DNA from 3 places in the Paenibacillus sp. F411 genome. Region 1 is predicted to be linked to each of the others. Evidence: a T-box and tRNA genes for the amino acid it is inferred to sense, from the RefSeq annotation. Region 1 holds a T-box; the other regions hold tRNA genes.

Evidence for each region. The T-box of region 1 lies ahead of leuS (leucine--tRNA ligase). A T-box ahead of a tRNA ligase gene usually reads a tRNA of that ligase, here a tRNA-Leu.
Region 2: it has a tRNA-Leu gene. The T-box ahead of leuS (leucine--tRNA ligase) is inferred to sense a tRNA for this amino acid. The anticodon was not compared.
Region 3: it has a tRNA-Leu gene. The T-box ahead of leuS (leucine--tRNA ligase) is inferred to sense a tRNA for this amino acid. The anticodon was not compared.

What each region holds. Positions count from the first base shown of each region.
Region 1 covers NZ_JAGFIP010000003.1:144,425-151,636, forward strand. Annotated here, with positions in the region: gene JJQ72_RS04790 (deoxycytidylate deaminase) at 119-637, opposite strand; gene JJQ72_RS04795 (ComEA family DNA-binding protein) at 691-1,218, opposite strand; gene comER (late competence protein ComER) at 1,342-2,184, shown strand; gene leuS (leucine--tRNA ligase) at 2,165-4,606, opposite strand; T-box leader at 4,693-4,928, opposite strand; gene JJQ72_RS04810 (helix-turn-helix transcriptional regulator) at 4,971-5,843, opposite strand; gene JJQ72_RS04815 (Gfo/Idh/MocA family protein) at 5,897-6,970, opposite strand; gene JJQ72_RS04820 (Gfo/Idh/MocA family protein) at 7,024-7,212, opposite strand, start outside.
Region 2 covers NZ_JAGFIP010000001.1:203,969-211,180, reverse strand. Annotated here, with positions in the region: gene JJQ72_RS00885 (Dabb family protein) at 1-222, opposite strand, end outside; gene JJQ72_RS00880 (helix-turn-helix domain-containing protein) at 471-1,085, shown strand; gene JJQ72_RS00875 (hypothetical protein) at 1,189-1,377, shown strand; gene JJQ72_RS00870 (universal stress protein) at 1,467-2,123, shown strand; tRNA gene JJQ72_RS00865 (tRNA-Leu) at 2,242-2,325, opposite strand; gene JJQ72_RS00860 (AraC family transcriptional regulator) at 2,477-3,337, opposite strand; gene JJQ72_RS00855 (Gfo/Idh/MocA family protein) at 3,470-4,528, shown strand; gene JJQ72_RS00850 (sugar phosphate isomerase/epimerase family protein) at 4,571-5,449, shown strand; gene JJQ72_RS00845 (sugar phosphate isomerase/epimerase family protein) at 5,479-6,339, shown strand; gene JJQ72_RS00840 (aldo/keto reductase) at 6,404-7,212, opposite strand, start outside.
Region 3 covers NZ_JAGFIP010000005.1:24,575-31,786, forward strand. Annotated here, with positions in the region: gene JJQ72_RS06970 (TadA family conjugal transfer-associated ATPase) at 1-1,136, opposite strand, end outside; gene JJQ72_RS06975 (P-loop NTPase family protein) at 1,133-2,299, opposite strand; gene JJQ72_RS06980 (thermonuclease family protein) at 2,615-3,469, shown strand; gene JJQ72_RS06985 (thiol-disulfide oxidoreductase DCC family protein) at 3,472-3,870, opposite strand; gene JJQ72_RS06990 (hypothetical protein) at 3,950-4,228, opposite strand; gene JJQ72_RS06995 (zinc ribbon domain-containing protein) at 4,318-4,560, opposite strand; gene JJQ72_RS07000 (organic hydroperoxide resistance protein) at 4,726-5,145, opposite strand; tRNA gene JJQ72_RS07005 (tRNA-Leu) at 5,329-5,411, opposite strand; gene JJQ72_RS07010 (helix-turn-helix domain-containing protein) at 5,589-5,945, opposite strand; gene JJQ72_RS07015 (hypothetical protein) at 6,111-6,752, shown strand; tRNA gene JJQ72_RS07020 (tRNA-Leu) at 6,851-6,933, opposite strand; tRNA gene JJQ72_RS07025 (tRNA-Lys) at 6,962-7,037, opposite strand; tRNA gene JJQ72_RS07030 (tRNA-Glu) at 7,085-7,159, opposite strand.

The sequences.
Region 1 (7,212 bases):
TCCTTTCAGCGTCATTAAAAAAGAACCCTTGGCAGCTTGAGCCAAAGGTTCTTCCTTTGCAGAGATTGTATGTCAGCGCCAGGCGCAGTTCATCTGCTCCCGAAGCGCTTTATAGATGTTAATTCTGAATCGTCATCAGCGTCTCCTGCGGCGGCTGGTAATCCTCCAGCAGACGGAACTGAATGCCTTTTTGTGCCATCATAACACTGACCTTTAGGCTGTCCTTCGGATAAGCCCGGTGAAAGACCACTTCGGTAATTCCGCTGTTTGCCAGCATATTGGCACACGTCCAGCACGGCTCGTCCGTCACATACACCGTGCTGCCCTCGCGGTCAATCCGGTCTGTAAACAGCAGCAGATTCTGTTCAGCATGGATGGTGCGGATACATCGCTGCTTCTTCACCATCTCCTCTTTACCGGCAGCAGTAACCAGCTCATAATCCTCTACAATCATGCAGCCCGCCTCCGAGCAGTCCGGCACGCCCATCGGGGCGCCGTTATAGGCGGTTCCCAGCAGCTTCTTCCCCTGGACCAGCACCGCTCCGACATGCCTTCGATGGCACTGAGAGCGGGTGGAGACCATAAATGCAATATCCATAAAATACGTATCCCAGTCTTTACGACGATCCTGGCTCATCTGTATGCTCACCTGTCTCTATATATTAAAGTTGATTTTATTGTAGCACAGGGTTAAAGCGTGATGTAAGACTGCATTTTCTCCAGCATTTTGGGCCCGATGCCCTTGACCTCCATCAACTCGGCTGCACTTTTGAAGGGTCCATTTGAGCTGCGATAATCGATGATCGCCTGCCCCTTCGCCTCCCCGATGCCCGGAAGCTCCATTAAGGCGTTCAGATCCGCCGTGTTAATGTTGATTTTGCCGGCTGCAGCATCTCCTGAACGGGCTGCTTCCGGCTCCTGAGATGGCTTCACCTCTATGCTGGCCTCAACATTTCCCGCAGTCGGCTGCGCCTTCCCGCCTGACACCTCTGCCGGGGAGCTGTTCCCAGCGGATTCCTGCTTGAGTGTAAGGGCAGCCGGTTCCTCATGCTTCTCAGCGCCGGATGGAGCGGGGGCAGAAGCCTCCAGGACCTCCTGCACCTGATCATTCAGCGGCTTCCAGCCTTCCGGTACCGCATCCCCTTCCCCGCCGTACAGAATCAAACCGCAGCCCAGGAGCGTAAGGATGACACTTGCAGCCATGTGGCTCTTTCTCATTTCTTCATTCCTTTCTGAACTTCATCAATTTATCGGCATGGTCCAACCCTGGCTCTGCATACGTTATCTGTAATACACAGCACTTCTGTGCTGTAATGACGTGAAAGGAGGGAAATCCATATGTTGAAAGTCGGTTTTATCGGGGCAGGAAGCATGGGCAGTCTATTAATTACCTCCCTCATCCGCTATGGAGCCCTTCAGCCGGAGCAGGTCTACATCAGCACTCGTACACCGGAGAGAGCCAAGCAGCTGCTGCTGCAATATCCGGAAATCCGGCTGTGTGAACGAAATAGTGACCTCGCCTCGCAGGTTCAGCTTCTGTTTCTGTGTGTAAAGCCGGGGGAGTTCAAGACGGTGATTGATGACATCGCGGACGCCCTGGCCTCCGAGCACATGATCGTTTCCATTACAAGTCCGGTCCAAATTTCTCATCTGGAGTCTGCACTGCCCTGCAAAATCGCCAAAATCATTCCCAGCCTGACGAATCAGACCGGCGGCGGTGCCACACTGTGCATGTATGGCTCCAGAATCAAAGAAAAAGACAGGCTGCTTTTGGAAAGCCTCCTGTCTTGTATTAGCAGGCCCATCCAGGTACTGGAATCGCACACAAGGATTACATCCGATTTTTCCAGCTGCGGGCCTGCTTTTTTAGGTTATTTTCTGGAAAAATGGATTACCGCCGCCATCGAGCTGACCGGAGCCGACCGTCCCTCTCTTAACCGCCTTGCCGGTGAGATGCTGCTAGGCACCGGCAAGCTGCTGACCGAGGAAGGCTTTACCCCGGAGCAGCTTCAAAAGCGGATCGCTGTCCCGGGAGGCATTACCGCCCAGGCGCTGTCCCTGTTCGAGGAGCGGCTGGATGGCCTCTTCCATGAGCTCATCACCACGACGCATGACAAGTATGAGGAAGAGCTGGAGAAGCTGGGTACGGTATTCGGCACCGCGCTTAACCGGCCACGATATTGACCAGCTTGCCCGGTACGGCAATCACCTTGCGTACACTCTTTCCTTCCAGCGCCTGCTTGACATTTGGAAGGGAGAGGCTATGTTCTTTCATGGCGTCCTGATCCAAATCCTTGGATATTCTGGCACGATCCACGATTTTGCCATTCACTTGCACTACAATTTCTACTTCCGCATCTACCGTAAAGGCCTCATCATACTCCGGCCATGGCTCGTAAGTGATCGTGCCGGCATATCCCAGACGGCTCCATAGCTCCTCTGCCAAATGCGGCGCCAGCGGAGACAGCAGCTTCACGAAGCCTTCCATCGCTTTACGGGGCAGCTCTTCCGTCTTGTAGCCTTCATTGATGAAGATCATCAGCTGGCTGACCGCGGTATTAAAGCGAAGATGCTCAAAGTCCTCGGTCACCTTCTTGACCGTCTTGTGCCAGCTCCGCTTGAATTCATCCGACCCTTCACCGTCCACCAGCTTGGTGCTCAGCTCGCCATTCTCTCCGACAAACAAGCGCCAGACACGGGAGAGGAAACGATGAATGCCTTCGGCGCCGTTCGTATTCCAAGGCTTCGTAGCCTCCAAGGGTCCCATGAACATCTCATATACACGCAGCGTGTCCGCTCCGTACTCGTTGACAATGTCATCAGGGTTGATGACGTTGCCGCGTGATTTGCTCATCTTCTCGTTGTTCGTGCCAAGAATCATACCTTGATTGACCAGCTTCTGGAAAGGCTCCTTCGTGTCTACAACACCCAGATCATACAGCACCTTGTGCCAGAAACGGGCATACAGCAGGTGAAGCACCGCATGCTCTACCCCGCCGATGTACAAATCGACCGGCAGCCAGGCCTTCTGCTTCTCCTTGGAGCAAATTTCATCGTCGTTGTTCGGATCAATGTAGCGCAGGTAATACCAGCTGCTGCCTGCCCATTGCGGCATCGTATTGGTCTCCCGGCGGGCCTTCATGCCGCTCTCCGGGTCTACCGTCTCTACCCACTCCGTTACGTTAGCAAGCGGGGATTCTCCAGTGCCTGACGGCTTGATCTGATCGACGTCCGGCAGCAGCAGGGGCAGCTGGTCCTCCGGCACCGTCTTCATTGATCCGTCCTCCAGATGAAGAATCGGAATCGGCTCTCCCCAATACCGCTGACGGCTGAACAGCCAGTCGCGAAGACGATAAGTAATCTTCTTGCGTCCCTTTCCGTTCTCCTCCAGCCAGGCGGACATTTTCTCAATAGCCTCTTCGTTCTGGAGCCCATTCAGGAACTCGGAATTGGTATGCTCGCCCGCTCCGGTGTAAGCTTCTTCCTCCACGTTACCGCCCTTTACAACCTCGATAATATCCAGGCCAAATTTCTTCGCAAATTCCCAGTCACGGCTGTCATGTCCCGGAACGGCCATAATGGCACCGGTGCCATAGCCTGCCAGCACATAATCTGCAATCCAGATCGGCAGGCGCGCCCCGTTCGCGGGATTCACTGCATAAGCGCCTGTAAACACCCCGCTCTTGTCTTTGGCAAGGTCTGTCCGCTCCAGGTCGCTCTTGTGAGCCGCCTGCTCCTGATATTGCCGGACTGCTTCCTTCTGCGCTGCCGTTGTAATGTCCTCCACCATCTCATGCTCCGGAGCAACGACGCAGTAGCTGGCTCCAAACAAGGTGTCGGGACGGGTGGTGAATACAGTCAGCTGCCGGTCATGACCTTCGATATCAAACACGACCTCAGCACCTGTGGACTTACCGATCCAGTTACGCTGCATATCCTTAATGCTCTCGGACCAGTCCAGTTCCTCCAGATCCTCCAGCAGCCGCTCGGCGTAATCCGTAATCTTCAGAATCCACTGCCGCATCGGCTTGCGGATGACCGGATGTCCTCCCCGCTCAGACTTGCCATCAATGACCTCTTCGTTCGCCAATACTGTGCCGAGTGCAGGACACCAGTTCACAGGTACCTCGGCTACATAAGCAAGGCCTCTCTTGTACAGCTGAATAAAGATCCACTGGGTCCATTTATAGTATTCCGGATCGGTGGTGCTAATCTCGCGGTCCCAATCGTAGGAGAAGCCGAGAGATTTGATCTGTCTGCGGAAATTGTTAATATTCGCAATTGTAAAATCACGCGGGTGCTTGCCTGTATCCATCGCATACTGCTCTGCAGGGAGGCCAAAAGCGTCCCAGCCCATGGGATGAAGCACATTATAGCCGCGCATCCGCTTGAAGCGGGAAACGATGTCTGTTGCCGTGTATCCTTCCGGATGGCCTACGTGAAGCCCGGCGCCGGAAGGATAAGGGAACATATCCAGCGCATAAAACTTCGGCTTGCTGTCATCCTCTTCCGTCTTGAATGTCTTGTTCTGATCCCAGAACTCCTGCCATTTCGGCTCGATCGCCTGGGGCTGATAGCCATGGCCCGTCTGTTGATTGTCACTCATCTTTGCCAGCTCCTTCTCTACGTTCACACTAACCTGTGAGATCAAGGGATTGTAGCCAAAAAAACCTCCCGTCTCCAGCGTATAACGCTAGGGACGAGAGGTTGTTTCCCGTGGTACCACCCTAGTTAGTGTAAGGCATGCTTTGCCTTAGACTCACTTTGCACCTCTAACGCAGGTGAGACGACGATAATTATCGGCTAGCTTACGCCGAATAGTCACCGTTACTCCGAGGTGAGTTCACTTCTGCTGTCAACCGGCTTGCACCTGACGCCGGCTCTCTGAGTGACAGGGATGAAATGATAGTCCTCATCATCGCATTGCTTTTTTTAAATTGAATGTCGATATTATAACCGAATATTCCCTGCTAAGTCAATGTAGAAATGCGGCTACTGCGATACTCTTCCGGGCTGGCGCCTACCATTTCCTTGAACATGCGGCTGAAATGGGCCAGATGGTTAAAGCCTGCCGCCCGTCCCGCCTCCGTGACGGTCATGTCCGGATGCAGCCACAGCAGGATCTTGGCCTGGTTAATGCGCCGACTGTACACATATTTCAGTACCGTTGTCCCCGTCACCTCTTTAAAGATGGCAGACAGATACGGCTTGGAAAGGTGAACCGCCTTGGCGATCTCGTCCAAGGTAAGCGGTTCATCATAATGCTGCTCTACAAACGTGATCACATGCTGGACATGCCGCTCCTTCTCGGAGTGAGAACCCTGCTCCACCACCGTTTCCGTACAGAGCTCGGCCACGAACAGAAGCAGCTCCGCAAGGCGCAGTCCCTTCCGGTCTGCAGCCCACGCTCCTTCCAGACAGGAAAGACGCTGCATTTCCTTCAGCAGAACCTCGAATTCCTCCCGCTCTGCCCCTGCAAGTCTCAGCCGATAATTACTGAGCTGCTGAAACGGCCGCAATGCAGCAGAGGACAGCTCCTTGCTCAGCCACTGATCCAGAATGTCCGGTTCAAAATGAATGATGCTGCGGACATATTGATCACCCTGCTCAAGGTGAGGACAATGCAGCGTCAGACCGTTCATGAGCAGCAGGTCACCTGGCTTCAGCGCATAGAACCGGTCCCCGATCAGATACGTGCAGGCTCCTTCATGAAAATAAAACATTTCATATTTAGTGTGAGAGTGGAATATACCGCTTGGAATGCGACGATCGTTCATGTATGTAAATTCATAGGGCTGCCCCTGCCGGGCAGGCTCACCGTGAATCTGGAATCCCGCTTTCATAAAGCTTCTGCCCCTTTACGCACCATGGATTCCTTACATTATAAACGAAAGCGCTAAGGAATACGAACCGCCTGCTGCTGGGCGATAACACAGAGCTCCCCGGCTTTAAGTGCATGCTCCTGCGTCATCGCCTTCTCCGTGCGCTCCAGGCAATCCAGAATCAGCTCCCCAAAAAAAGGATACCCGACCTTGCCACTCAGCTCCAGATGATGCTCTCCGGTTCCATTGACAAGATAGAGATGATCGCCTTGGGAACTGCGGGCAATGTCAATATATTTACGCAGCTCAATATACCCTTCGGTCCCGAGAATGATCGTTCTGCCATCTCCCCAGGTACCCAGCCCGTTCGGCGTAAACCAGTCTACCCGGAAATAGTTCGTTGCCCCGTTGTCTCCGATGAGGGTTGCATCCCCGAAATCCTCCAGCTCCGGATATTCCGGGTGTCCATAATTCGCCACCTTGCTGCTGACAACCTCTGCATTCTTGCAGCCGGCAAAGAACAGAAACTGCTCGATCTGATGGGAGCCAATATCGCATAAAATGCCGCCATACTGTGCCCGCTTGAAAAACCAGTCCGGACGGTTTCCTGCATCCAGCCGGTGCGGTCCTGTCCCCATGACTTGAATGACCCGCCCGATGGCGCCGTCCTGAATGAGATGGCCTGCATGAATTGCACTTTCTACATGCAGCCGCTCACTGTAGTAGACCATATATTTTCGTCCGGTCTCCGCCGCCTTGATTCTTGCCGCTTCCACCTGCTCCAGGGAGGTGAACGGCGTTTTGTCCGTAAAGTAGTCCTTTCCGTGGGACATCACCTGCAGGCCAAGCTCACAGCGAAGGGATGGAATCGCTGCCGCTGCAACCAGCTGCACCTCCTTGTCCTGCAGGATTTCCATCGCAGAGGACGCCACCGACACCTGAGGATACGCCTTGCAAAAGGCCTCTACCTTGGCAGGATCGGGATCATACACCCATTTCAGTACAGCGCCGGCCTCGACAAGACCGTTACACATCCCATAAATATGCCCGTGATCCAGCGACATAGCTCCAAATACGAATTCACCCGGCTTTACCACCGGCTTGGGCTTGCCCGAAGGGGCATAGTTCATCCCATTGCTCCGATCCATACTTCATCCTCCTTTATTTGCTCTATCCATCATCAGGATCTAAAGCTTCTGAACTAGATGAAAGAGTTGGACATATCTACCTCTGGTCCGGTGTCCCGCACCGTCTTCTCGTAGGTGGAGTGCTGAATACGCTCCTGCAGCTTCTCTAAATAAAGCTCCTCGTCCAGCGGCAGCTCCACCCAATCATCCAGCCAGGTAGACAAATGCATCGCATTCGAGAGCGTCAAGCCCTTAATTCCTTC
Region 2 (7,212 bases), on a different contig from region 1:
ATGAGCGGGGTGCACCTGATACGCCTGAAGCTCCTCCAGGGAATCCACTTCCACGATCAAGGCCAGGTCGTAAGAGCGCTCCGAGCGCACAACGTCTGCCCCTGCCTCCAGCGAGCGGAGCTGGGGAATTTGTCCGTCCATATTTTTGAGCACCTGGACTGTGCGCTCAATGTTCTCTGCAGTCGGTTCTTTCAGCTTGAAAAATACGATGTGTTTAATCAAAAGTCATTCCTCCGTCACAGGATGATAGGTACTCTTTCTGTTCTATCATACCCTGCCCGGCTCAAAAAAGAAATGAACGGCTTGTGCCGTTTAGACACGTTTTACAGGTGTAAACCGTACACTGCACCGCCTTTTTAAAGAGCATACAGTATAACTTCACAGCAAGCTGGAAACAAATGATAGAAACAGCCTATTGAAAGTTGGTTGTCGAATAATGTAGTATTGTGGTAAAAAAAGTCGGAGGAATTATGCCTACACAACCACAGCAAGAAAAACACTCCATCGAGGCGTGGTCCCTGATCAACCGTAAATACCTGGGTAAAGGCGTGCGCGTAAAGCGATTCCGCAGACCTACCCGGTGTCAGATCCGTAACCGTGTCCTGCTTGCCATCCTGATGGCCAATGATATCAAGCTCTCCCAGCTGGCAGAGGAGCTCGGCGTTTCTTCACGCAGCGTCAGTGCCTGGGTCTATGAGGGGCGTGTGCCCGGCAAAACCAATCTGGAGAAGGCTTGCAGCTATCTCGGTTATCCCCGTCATATTTTGTTTCGCGAAGAATTACTGGAAAAGTCACCCTTGATCTGTCAGCCGGAGCCTTCGCGCTTCATGAAACGGACGTTGACCCGTTCACCCGTCAGCAATCGGATTTTGACTGGCCTGTGCATGGTGCATGACCTCTCGGTCAGTGATGTCAGCCGCTGGATCGGCGTACATCCCGGCACATTCCGTAAATGGCTGCATCAGGGAACCCTGCCTTCTCCAGCGTTTCAAGAGAAAGCAGAAGCCTTTTTTCGCATCCCGCGCTCGGTACTGTTTGCCGACTGCGCACTTCAAGGAGATCTTCGAACCAAAGCTCAGCCGTAACGGCAAAAATAGGGACCATTCTTTAAGATCCTGGATCTTTAGAATGGTCCCTGTTCTTGCAGGGAATACCATCTCCATAGCCTTGGATAAACGGAGGGATAAGATGGATAAGGATATCGGCACGGCGCTGGGACTACTGGGAGGCACGACGCTTGGAAGCGGGATCGGCTTTCTAATGGGCTGGCATTCCTATGATCTGATATGGAGTGTAATTTTGGGAGGCTTGCTTGGCATGCTGAGCGGCCTGGTGACGGCAATACGCTGGCGTGCTGGCAGCAAGACCTCTCCGTGAACTGCAGAACGCCGCAGGTGAATTTCTCCCTGCGGCTTCTTTTTTGTTACAATGTGTACATAATGCACAAAACAGGAGGTGGAGCAGGATTGAATACGAATCAAAGCCCGGCCGAAGATACATTTGCCAGTGAAAGTATTCTGGTCTGTGTCAGCTACGGGCCGAGCTCAGAGCGTCTGATCCGCCGCGGAGCCAAGCTCGCGCAGGCCTTTCAGGCGCCACTGACAATCTTGACGGTAGGCGTCCAGGATGAAGATACGTATCACGAAGAAAGAGATCGGAACATGGCCTTGTGGACATCGCTCGCACAGCAGCTGCAAGCGGAGTTTCTGATTTCAAAGCGTCCCTCGCGGGATGCCGCAGAGGTGATCATTGAGACGGCGAGAGAAAGAAAGATTACCCAGATTGTCCTGGGTCAGTCTGTCCGTACGAAATGGGAGGAGTTAACCGAGGACTCGATCATGAACGAGATTCTCCGCAGCATTGAGCTGGTGGATATTCATGTTGTCTCGGTCAAGCGACAGGTGGAGCAGCAGCATGAGGATGATTATGAGCCGGGCACAAAGGCATATCTCGTTCGGGATGGCGATAGCTATGTGCTGCAATTTGAGACGAGTGCAGCGGATGCGATTGAAGGAACCTTTTATCAGAGCGTGTACACGGACTTCAATAACGGCATTTTCAAGACGATTCGGGGTCAAGAGGTCATTAAATATCACATTTTCGACGGTGCAGTAACAACATAAACTGTGGATTATGCAATCAGGCCGCTAGCCGCGGCCTGATTGCACGCACCGCACCCACTCTAACCCTGAATATTAAGAAAAGAGCTGATCCCCAAGGGATCAGCTCTTATTCATAGGATGCGGTCGAGAGGACTCGAACCTCCACGGGGGTTAGCCCACACGGACCTGAACCGTGCGCGTCTGCCAATTCCGCCACGACCGCAAGCATATATCTTCGAAGCCTCGAAGATGTCTAGTGAATTCTCGGTTGTCTTGTTCTTTCCGAACCAGTTCCGTTTCAATCACCGTAATTAAGAGTATACTCTCGCTTCAGCAAGATTGCAAGCACTTTTTCAAAAAACTTTAAAGACCCTTCACGGCCCTACCCGGTTACGATAGCTGCGCGGCGAAACGCCGGTCATTTTCTTGAAGACCCGGGAGAAATAAAAGGTATCTTTATATCCTAACGCTTCCCCAGTCTCCTTCACCGTCAGCTCGGTATTCAGTAAAATGCTGCGTGCTTCCGAAATCCGGAGGCGGTGCAGAAATTCGTTCAGCGGATAGCCCGTATACTCCTGTACTATTCTTCGAAGCGTGGATACTGAAATATGATGCCTTGACGCCATCTCTGCCGCTTCCTGCCTTACATGGAGAGATTGCGAGATGTCTTGAATAACCTTGAGCGCAAAGCTTTCCCGGGTACTGTCCTCTCCACCGTCGGAATAACAGGCTAAATCGTACAAAAAGCTTTCCAGCATAAGCACTGCGCGGTCCATATTGCTTGGCGCTCCGCTGTCCATCAGCTTGAAGATCAGCTCCATCCGGTGCATTAAAGAATCATCAAATACAGTGGCCTTGACCTTCCCGGGGTCCTGCAGCCACTGCTCCAGCCATTCTGTAATGCGGGAGCCTTCTACCGTAAAGTAATATTCATCCCAATCTCCGCCCTCCCAAGGCCCGTAATTGAATACTGCGCCCGGGTACAGGCAGAACCAGCTTCCCGCTTCAATCGCCTGCTGCTCCCCCTCATCGACCTGATAAAAGCCGGAGCCGCCGGTAATCATGACAAATGCCCAATACGAGAATTGCGCGTTCAGGCGCTGGGGCCTTCTCTTTGGAAGATGTCCGGCGTTCACCAGGGTCAGAGACTTGATCTTCTGCTTGCTCGCATCCAGCTTGGGGTTAAACAGACGAATAGGATATGAACTGATCATATAATCCATGGTTATTGTCATCCTGCACATTCTCCCCCTCATACAAACGTGCTAACTTATAGGTGCTTGAATAAATATAACATATTTGATTGCGCCCCTCTATACGGGTGCCCCAAGAGCAAGCATGAAATATGGAAAGGATGTTAGGTTATTATGAGTACCTTGAACATCGGTTTGATCGGAAGCGGATCCATCTCTGAATCGCATTTAAAGGCTTACAGTGCCAACCCGAAGGTCAGGCTTGCCGCCGTATGCGACCTGAATGAACCCAGAGCGCGTGAAAAGGCAGAGAAATATGACATCCCGAACGTGTATAGTCATTATAAGGAACTGCTCGCAAATTCCGAGGTAGATGCCGTCAGTATTTGTACCTGGAACAATTCACATGCAGAGATTAGTATTGCCGCCCTTCAAGCGGGCAAGCATGTGCTGTGTGAGAAGCCGCTGTGCAAGACGGTCGAGGAAGCGCTGCAGGTGCAGGAGGCGGTACGAGAATCCGGCAAAACGCTGCAGGTCGGCTATGTTCGCCGCCATGCCTCCAGCATTCATGTCCTGAAGAAGTTTATTGATGAAGACGAGCTTGGAGAAATTTATTTTGCCAAAGCGAGCCTGATTCGCCGCCTCGGCAACCCCGGCGGCTGGTTCGCCGATCAGGAGCGCTCCGGCGGAGGGCCTTTGATTGATATCGGCGTTCACTGTATCGACCTGTGCTGGTATTTGATGGGCAAGCCAAAGGTGAAATCGGTCAGCGGCAACACGTATAACCGCCTTGGCAACCGAGCTCATATTCAGAACCTGGATTTTTACAAAGCCGCTGATTATGACGCCGCCTTAAACAACGTAGAGGATATGGCGAATGCCCTTATCCGTTTTGAGAACGGGGCCTCTTTGCTGGTCGATGTCAGCTTTACCCTGCACGCGCGGGATAACTCTGCGCAGATCAATATTTATGGAGACAAGGGCGGCGCCGAGATTGAGCCGAAGCTCTCTATTGTAACGGAGCGTCACAATACGATTATTAATGTAGAGCCGCAGCTTACACATCCGGGCTTCGAATTTCAAGGAGCATTTGACCAGGAAATTTCCCATTTTGTCGATAGCTGTCTCGGCCTGATTCAAACCAATAGTCCGGTAGAGGACGGCGTGGAAATGATCAAGATCCTGAATGCCGTGTATCAATCGGCTGCCGAGGGCCGTGAAATTCATTTTTAATATGATGTTTAACCACTTTATAAGATAAGGAGTGTGACTTGGATGCTGCTAAATAATAAAATCGGAGTCATTGTAGACAGCTTTGGAGTCGGGGTGCGCGAGGGACTTGTTAAGGCCAAGCAGGCTGGCGCTGACGGTGTACAGATCTATGCCGTTTCGGGCGAGATGGATCCTGCCAACCTGAGTCCTGCGAAACGCCGCGAGCTGCGCGAATACATTGACGGGCTTGGCCTTGAAATTTCTGCACTCTGCGGCGATCTCGCCGGGCATGGCTTTCAGGATGCTGCAGCCAATCCGGAGAAGATCGAGAAATCGAAGCAGATTCTGGATCTGGCTGTGGAGCTGGGCACAAACGTCGTCACCACACATATTGGCATCGTGCCGGAGGATCAGAACGACCGGATCTATGATGCTATGCAGCGGTCCTGTGATGAGCTTGGCATCTACGCCAAGAGCATGAATGCCTACTTTGCGATTGAGACTGGACCGGAGCCCGCAGCGCATCTGAAAAGCTTCCTCGATCATCTCACTACGAACGGCGTCTCGGTTAATTTCGATCCGGCCAATATGGTCATGGTTACCGGTGACGATCCTGTGGAAGGTGTGAAGCTGCTGAAGGACTATGTCGTGCATACGCATGTCAAGGACGGTGTGCGGCTGCGTCACATGGACCCCCGCGATGTCTACGGCTTCCTGGGCTACAATGCTATGGACCACGGAAAAATCGCGGATATGGCTGTCTCCGGGGCCTCTTTTAAGGAGCTCCCGTTAGGGGAAGGCAAGGTGGACTTCAAGGCTTACTTCGCTGCGCTTGATGAGATTGGCTATAAAGGCTATCTGACCATTGAACGGGAAGTCGGCGACAATCCGGAGATGGATATCCAAAAGGCCGTAGCCTTTATTAAATCCTTCAAGAATTAACCCTTAAATGGCAGAGAGGAGAATACCGCATGAAACTGGGAGTTAGCTCGTACAGCCTGTTTCAGGCCATGAATGCCGGACATATGAATATTCTGGAGGCGATAGACTGGGTAGCCGAGAATGGCGGAGAGCATATTGAGATCGTACCGGGACTCGGCTTCAGCTTTGAGGAGCAGCCGGAGCTCGAGGAGCAGCTGATCAGCAAGGCGAAGTCTGCAGGTATTGAAATTTCGAACTATGCGATCGGCGCTAATTTCTTGAACGATACGGAAGATCAATATGAAGCAGAAATTGCCCGGGTCATCTCCGAGGTGGATCGCGTTCACCGCCTGGGAGCAAAGCTGATGCGCCATGACGTGGCTTCCCGTCAGGACACATCAATAAGGAATTTTAATCAGGACCTGGAGCGGATCGCTGCAGCCTGTCAACGGATTGCAGACCATGCCAGAGAATACGGTATTACGACCAGCCTGGAGAATCACGGCTATTACGTCCAGGCCAGCGACCGCGTGCAAAGTGTGATCCATGCCGTAAATCGGGACAATTTCAAGACCACGCTGGATGTCGGCAATTTTGTCTGTGTGGATGAAGATCCACTGACTGCCGTGAAAAACAATCTGCCCTATGCTTCTATGGTGCACATAAAGGATTTCTACGTCCGTCCTGCTCACCGCAATCCCGGAGAAGGCTGGTTCAAGAGCGCAGGCGGCCGCTATCTCCGCGGTGCCATCGCCGGTCAGGGGGATCTGGATATGGTTGAAATCATTCGCAGCATTAAATCTTCCGGCTACGATGGCTTCTTGTCCATTGAATACGAAGGCATGGAGGAGTGCACCAAAGGCACCCGAATTGCCCTTCACAACGTCAAGCGGATTTGGAGCGAGGTCTAGTGTACTGGAAACAGCCGTTCAGGGGATATCCCTTGAACGGCTGTTGTTGTTAGATCTCAAGCCTTTACTTCCAAGCAGCCGGGTGGTCTTCCTTCACCATGCCTATCTCCACGGCTCTCGCGTTCGACTTCACCTGCTCAATGCTCTTACATCCCGGTATTACGCAGCTGACTGCGGAGTGCTGCAAACACCATGCCAGAGCCCATTCTGCCATCCCCACGCCATCCGGCACTTCAGAGCGCTGGATCTGCTCCACGAGACGCAGCTTCTTATCCATCTCTTCCCGTTCATGATTCTTGCGCACATTGTCTGTAAAGACCGCTCCCGGCTTGTATTTGCCGCTTAAATATCCGCTCGCCAGCGGAACCCTTGCCAGTACACCCAGGTCTTGCCGCTGACAGGATGGGAACACTTCCTGCTCCGGCGCTTGATCAATGCGATTATAAATCACTTGAATCGCTTTTGCGTTCACATCGGTAGCCTTATCCGTCTGGTACACATTTTGGTTGCTGCCGATCGAAATGCCCAAATTGCGAATGCTCCCGGCTTGAACCTGCTTATCCAGCATCGTCCACAGGTCATCATGATTAAATACCTCATCCGAACCGGAATGGAATTGGTACAAATCAATGTAGTCCGTGTTCAACGCTCGCAAGGATTCCTCAAGCTGGGTACGGATCTCATCCACACTCCATGCATTTTCCCAGTGGTCATGCCACCGATGACCGAATTTGGAAGCAATAACCCAATCCTCCCGGCGGTCTCGCTTCAAAAAATCACCAATGAACTTTTCTGACATATGATGCGGACCGTAGCACTCCGCCGTGTCAATCAGATTGATTCCCAGGTCCTTTGCACAGCCCAGAATGCCAT
Region 3 (7,212 bases), on a different contig from region 1:
TCAGACTCTCCCCGCTCCACGAAACGATACAGCGGATTTAGCTGAACCTCCCCCTCCCTTAGCCCTGCCACCTCACTGATCTCTGTTACGCGGCGCGAGCGGTCGCGCAGCCGAGATAAATGAACCAGAATATCCACCGCCGAGCTGATCTGCTGACGAACCACCTGCACAGGAAGCTCTCCACCGCTAAGCACCATGGTTTCCAGTCGACTGATCATATCCTTGCTGCTGTTGCTATGTCCTGTAGACAGCGACCCGTCATGTCCCGTGTTCATCGCCTGCAGCATGTCCAGCGCCTCACTGCCGCGAACCTCGCCTACAATAATACGATTGGGTCTCATGCGAAGAGAGGAGCGGATAAGATCTCGAATATTGATTTCGCCCTTTCCTTCGGTATTTGCATTCCTGGTCTCCAGTGCTACAAGATTGGGAACCGTGACGATCTTCAGCTCGGCAGAATCCTCAATCGTGATCACCCGCTCATCTCCCGGAATGTATTGAGACAACGCATTGAGAAAGGTCGTCTTCCCGGAGCCTGTACCTCCGCTTATAAAAATGTTATATTTACTCCTCACCAAAATGCGAAGCAGCTCCGCAGCTTCAGACGATAACGCCCCCCGCTCCACCAGCTGCCCCATCGTCATCGGAGACTCCGGAAACTTGCGAATGGTCATGGTCGGTCCCTTCAGCGCAACAGGCGGCAGCACGATATTTACGCGGGAGCCATTCTGCAGCCTGGCGTCGACAATGGGAGACGATTCATTCACGACCCGATTCACGGACCCGACAACACTCTGGATAATATCCTCCAGCCTGTTCCTGGACTCAAACCGGACATTTAGCTTCTTGACCTCGCCTTCCTGTTCGATGAACACTTCTTCATGGCTGTTAATCATGATTTCAGTGATCGCTGGATTGTCAACCAGAGGCTGAAGCACATCCAGACCACGAAAGGAATCAAACACACGTCGAATCAGCTCCCGCTTCTGCGCTGCCGTCAGTGACGAGATGTCGCTCCGGCGCCAGGCATAATCCTCAATCTGCGCCATCAGCTCCCGATTGCTCACAGCCGCAGACAAATCCAGACTGCCCCGGACTTCATTACGTATCGAGTGGAACATCTCGTCCAGACTCATCTGCCGCCACCACGCATTCCATCCATGAAGGCTCCGGAGGACTGAGCGGTTCCATACAGCTCATGGCACAGCTTCAGAATCTCCTTCTGAAAGGCAGGAGTATGAAGCTGCTCCAATAGGTTACTGCTGTCCCAGCTGTTCATCATTGGCAGAACATGATCTGCTGTTATCTCCTGCTTCCTTGAATCCAGCTTAGGCGTATAGCGGTTTATGATAAATCGACTCTTCGCTGCGAAGTCTGTGCCGTTCATCTCTTGGGTGCCAAGATGCTGTATCCACTTCCCCGTCTTCCATTGCCCTGTATGATCCGCAGTCAGGACCCAGAGCAATTCATCCGCATGCCGGGTGACCGCCTGAAGCAGCTTCTGGTTTAATCCATCGTTATCAACAACGATCATGTCATAACGATTCAGGCCCTGCAGAGCTCCCAGCAGAGCAGCCGTATCGTCTGCATTCATCTCCAGCATCTCCTTCACCTCAGCACCGCCAACCAGTCCATCGCATTTCAACGCTTCCTTCCTGACAATGTACGGCCCCAGATCGATCTCTTCTCCGTTCTCCTGAAGCACCTTCAGGTCGTACAGCAGCCGGGAAAAGCTGCTCTTGCCGCCCTGCAGACGTTCCTCGGACAACAGCTGCTCACTGGAGTTCAGCATTTCCAGATTAAGATACAGCACCCGGCAGCCCAGCTCCGCGAGCTGCCGCGCTATGCTCATGGCAATCATCGTCTTGCCGCAATGACCTATTGCCGAGACCATTCCGAGTACACGGGTCCCTCCAGACCGAAGCTCCCGGCCCGTATGGCTGCTGTGCACACTTCGGCCCGCTCGAGCAAGCCATCCGCTCAGCAGCTCCGGGATCGGCTGATATTTCGGTACAGCCACCTCATGCTCCGCCACAGGGCCGATGCTCCCGTCACTCAGGTAAATCCACCGTCCCGGGATCAAAGGCAGCTCAAGGCCCCTCCAGGCCTCCAGCATAGCTCCATCCAGAACGACCAGATCATGCTTCTTTCCCTTTTCCTTGTACTGCTGCAGGGCATCCACGCGAGTAAATGCCGCAATCTGTAAACGAGTGGCATCATCGCTGGATTGCACATAATTCAGGACGGCTTCTGCATATGGAGGGTCCTGTACTGCCAGTACCAGCCTCACCGGATCCATATCTCCATTCTCCTTTTCCCAAGACAACGCAAAAAAGCACCCTTCTATACTGCAGCATCTGCAGTCATAGAACGGTGCTTCCGTCGTCTTGTTATATTTTTACATAGGATAGCATATACTCCCGGGGTCTGCAACCGAAATTTTGGATCATTCCCACCCTATCTGCTGCTATAGGCACCCTTGCCAAACCTCGGCAAACCTATCATAATACAATGGAACAAGTGTTCCGAGTCGATGTCGGTTTATATACAGTTGAACTACATAACGCGCTCCCTATCTTACACCTATTACAACTACTTAAAGAGGAGAATCATCATGAGATTGAAACTGATCCCTGCGCTGCTTGCAGCCTTGCTGCTGACCGGCTGCGGTAGTGACCACGCAGAACGCCCCCAAGTCCCGGCTTCCGGGCAAGCACCTGCTTCATCCTCCGGGGCTGACAAGAACTCTGCACCTCCCGTCTCCGGCAAAGGATATGAAACCGACCAACTGGATATCGCTAAAGCACCGGTTCAGCTAGTTAGAGCCGTGGATGGAGATACCATCCGGGTAGAGTGGCAGGGACAAGAGGAGAATGTTCGTTTTCTTCTGATTGATACACCCGAAACCAGTCACCCTCAGCTCGGCGTACAGCCGTACGGCCCGGAAGCCAAGGACTTTACTGCCCGTATGGTAGAAGAAGCAGACCTTCTGGAGCTGGAATTTGATATTGGGCCCAACCGCGATAAATATGGACGCCTGCTCGCCTATGTCTATGCCGATGGGGTGATGGTCCAGGAAGCCCTTCTACAGGAAGGTCTCGCGCGGGTCGCCTACATTTATCCACCCAATGTGCGATATGTCGATAAATTCAACGGACTTCAGCAGGACAGCCGCAATGAGGCGCAAGGCATCTGGAGTGTAGAAAATTATGCACAGGAGGACGGCTTTTATCCCGAGCATTTTGATGATACTGCAGCAGCTGAAGCTGAAGAGCCAGCATCCAAAGCCACACCAGCGGAAGACAAGACTCCGGCCAATGGCTGCAGCATTAAAGGCAATATCAACTCCAAAGGAGATAAAATCTACCACACGCCGGAATCCAGATATTATGACGCTACCGATCCGGAGGCGTGGTTCTGCAGTGAGCAGGAAGCTGAGGCTGCCGGATTTCGGGCGCCGAAGAGCTAGCATTACAGAAAGCGACGGCGGATCTCCGGAGTCGGAATCATACACTCTTCAGACTTTCCGAACCAACGATACCGGTTATTAGCGACCCATTGGTAAACAGGATTCCTGATAAAAGGGGGTACCATCACGAAGACGTAAAAAAGCGGCCATGGCAGCGGCAGCCGCTTTGCAATCCGCAACGCAGCAGCGGACTTCGTATAATAGGTTCCTCCTTCAATGACAATTACGGTATTATTCAGCTCTGGAGACAGCCCCCCCGCAAGAAGGAGCTCCTGCCCAATGTCCGACTGCTGGGAGGCAAAGCGAAAGCGCCCTTCAGGATCCCGTTTGATGATAAAGCGCGTAAGGCCTTGGCATAAATGGCATACACCATCGATCAGTACAATAACGTGATCCGTCATCCTCATTCCTCCAGATAAAATGTACAAAAATAGCGTGGAACTCATACCAAAGTCCACGCTGTCGTTGTGCCTCATTCAATTATTCGGCAGCTGCCTTGCTCAGCCATTCTCCCTCTTTCATCTGCTCATCAAAATCCGAAGAAAACTTCTCCATGCATCTGCAAATGAAATCCTTGCGGCATACGGGACAAGGCGTCTTGCCCAGACGGCTGACATTCGTCAATTTCCATTCTGGATAACGGTTGTAAAACACGCGGCAATCGGTTCCGTCTGCCAGATTGATGATGAACTCATAAAGCCCGTCCTTCTCATTGTTTCCGGCTTTAGTTACATTGGTAATCTGCGGTCTGTATGGCATGTGCATCACCCATTTATCTTAAATTTCTCGTTCATTAGTACATTGTACTTTCCGGTACTTAGACATATTAAAGAATTTCAGGGGCAATGTCAACCAAAGAAGACGTCAAAGATGGAGCCCAGCTGTCCCCGCTTTTTCCCCTCCAGAATATCCGGATTGAACACTTCTACATATCCACAGTCCATACAGGATACGAACAAAAAGTGATTATGCTGAATATCAAACATCTTACTGAGGCCGGCTCCGGACATGGATACCTCTTTCGTCTTGCACTCGGTCCCCTTACATTTCGTGCAAACAAAACGTTCCGCAATCATATCCTCAATTTTCATAAACTTCCCGTCTCCCTTCCCGATTCAACATATCCTTCTTTACGGCATGCGCTTCATTTCGGTTCATTTTCTTCACAAATTCAGGTCTTCACGTCAAAAAGACGGGCTCCCAATGAGCCCGCCTTCATATATGAGCTGCTGCTATGCCGCAGACCCGTTCCTTGATTACACTACATTTAATTCTACATCAATATTTCCGCGGGTAGCCTTGGAATAAGGACAGAAATCATGCGCTTTTTTGGCCAAATCCTCGGCTTGAGCACGATCAATCCCCGGCATGTCTACATTGAGCTTCACCGCCAGCTTGAAGCCGCCGTCGCTGTCATCCTTGCCAATCATAACCTGGGAGTGTACGGTCACATTATCCAGCTTGACGCCTTCCTTTCGGGCAACATTCGCCAAGGCACTCTCGTAGCAGGCACCATATCCCGCCGCAAACAGCTGCTCTGGATTCGTACCGTCTCCGCCGGGTCCGCCAAGCTCCTTCGGCATGGAAAGATTATGCTTTAACGCACCATCGGAGGACTCCAGGGATCCGTTTCTTCCGCCTTTAACCTTCACATCTGCTGTATACATTGCCTGCATCACAAAATCATCTCCTTCGGTTAGAAAAAACTATTATCCACATTTGTTTTATAAACGTCTCACTGTAATTGAAACGTAAAATCGGGTGGATGACCGTCAAATAGCATTTCCAACCCCCGGATGGAGTATGCAAAAAAGCAGCCTTTCGCTGAGTATTCAACGAAAGGCTGCTTCACATTGCGATGCGGTAGAGAGGACTCGAACCTCCACGGGTATACACCCACTACCCCCTCAAGATAGCGTGTCTGCCATTCCACCACTACCGCATAATAAGCTTCCTCTTGAGGAGAACATTCCTATTATACCTTGCTTGCTTGTGGAAGTAAAGCATGATCTGCGCCTGTACCTATGCACTTGAAGCCACTGCCTCAGCATCAAATAAAAAGAACAGCCCTCAAGCACGGCTGCTCCTTAAACTGCGGTTGTTGAAACCGAAAATGAATTTAAAGCTTCTTGTTCCTCTTCTTCCGGTACTCCGTAAACGCTATATATTCCTGAATGAAATTCTTCTCCTCCTCAGACAGGCCATCCAGATGCTTCTCCTTGGCTGCTTGATCCCATTCATAACCTTCGCGCTCTTCCATAATCCCTTCCGGTGTTCCGCGGCCCACAATGAGCCAATCCAGGCTGACAGAGAAAAAAGCTGAAATTTCAATCAGCTTATTCGTGCTCGGCGTCGTCTTACCCCTCTTCCAATCCCCGAAGTTCCCGGTACTAATTCCCAGCGCTTCACAAAATGCTTTTTTTGTCATCCCCCGGCTTTCGATAAGCTGTTCAATTCGTTGATATATCGAGTGCATTGAAAGAACCGCCTTCCTGATCCCTAAAAAAAATCACTTATGTACGTCATGCATTATTGACACCATACTTAGATAAGTGTATAATAGGTGCATTACGTCTAAATTATACCACATTTGTCATCGCACTGTTACTGCACCCAGATTTGAATTGGAGGCACGATGAGGTTGAGTGATATATTATCCTGGGGCCATGCTGTACATCATGTGATGTCTGGAATGGTAATCCTCCGCGAAGACGGCACCATCGACAAGATCAATGATCGTCTGCTCTCCATCATTTCACATTGGGGACTCCTGCCCGACGTTCAGCTTCAAGGACTTTCTGTTTTTGAGTTGAGACCGGAGCTGTTCGGCAGGCCTTTCTTCAGCACTTTCTGCCATGACATATACTTACCTGCCATCCATAGTATCCTTCGGGGCGATGAGCACAGCTTCCGCATGGAGCATCAGATCCAGCTTCAGCAAAGTATCGCCTGGTACTTGTTCGAGATTCACGCTCTGACCCGAGGCCCCCAATCCACCTCACACGGTGCGATTCTTTCATTTACAGACATCACAGAGTTTAAGAACCGAGAAACCGAACTTAGGCATGCATTAGGCCATGTCTGTGTGCTCCCGGATCATATTCCCATCTGCGCCGTCTGTAAGCATGTCCGCTCTGCGGGACACTGGGATCCTGTGGAGAGCTACCTGGAGAGCAAGCTGCCGGTGCATTTTACACATGATATTTGTCCCGCCTGTATCCGCCGTTTATACCCCAGATATTCTTCGATCCTGGACCATGCCTCTTCCGCGGAAGAAGAGTAAATGAATCATCATATGACAAACAGCCCGGGTGATGAGGCTGCCGGGCTGTTTGTTTAGATAGAAAAAGGCTCTGCATCGCTGCAGAAGCCTTTTGTTTATGCGGTAGAGAGGACTCGAACCTCCACGGGTATACACCCACTACCCCCTCAAGATAGCGTGTCTGCCATTCCACCACTACCGCACAATATAAGGATTACCTATGAATAAAATGGTGAGCCATGAAGGACTCGAACCTTCGACACCCTGATTAAAAGTCAGGTGCTCTACCAACTGAGCTAATGGCTCTCGAAGAAAATGGACCAGCTGCGCCATCATTCATATGTTAGATAAAATGGTGACCCGTAGGGGATTCGAACCCCTGTTACCTCCGTGAAAGGGAGGTGTCTTAACCCCTTGACCAACGGGCCTTATTAATAGCTGCTCGCCGTGACGACAAGATTGAGTATATCAAATATATATC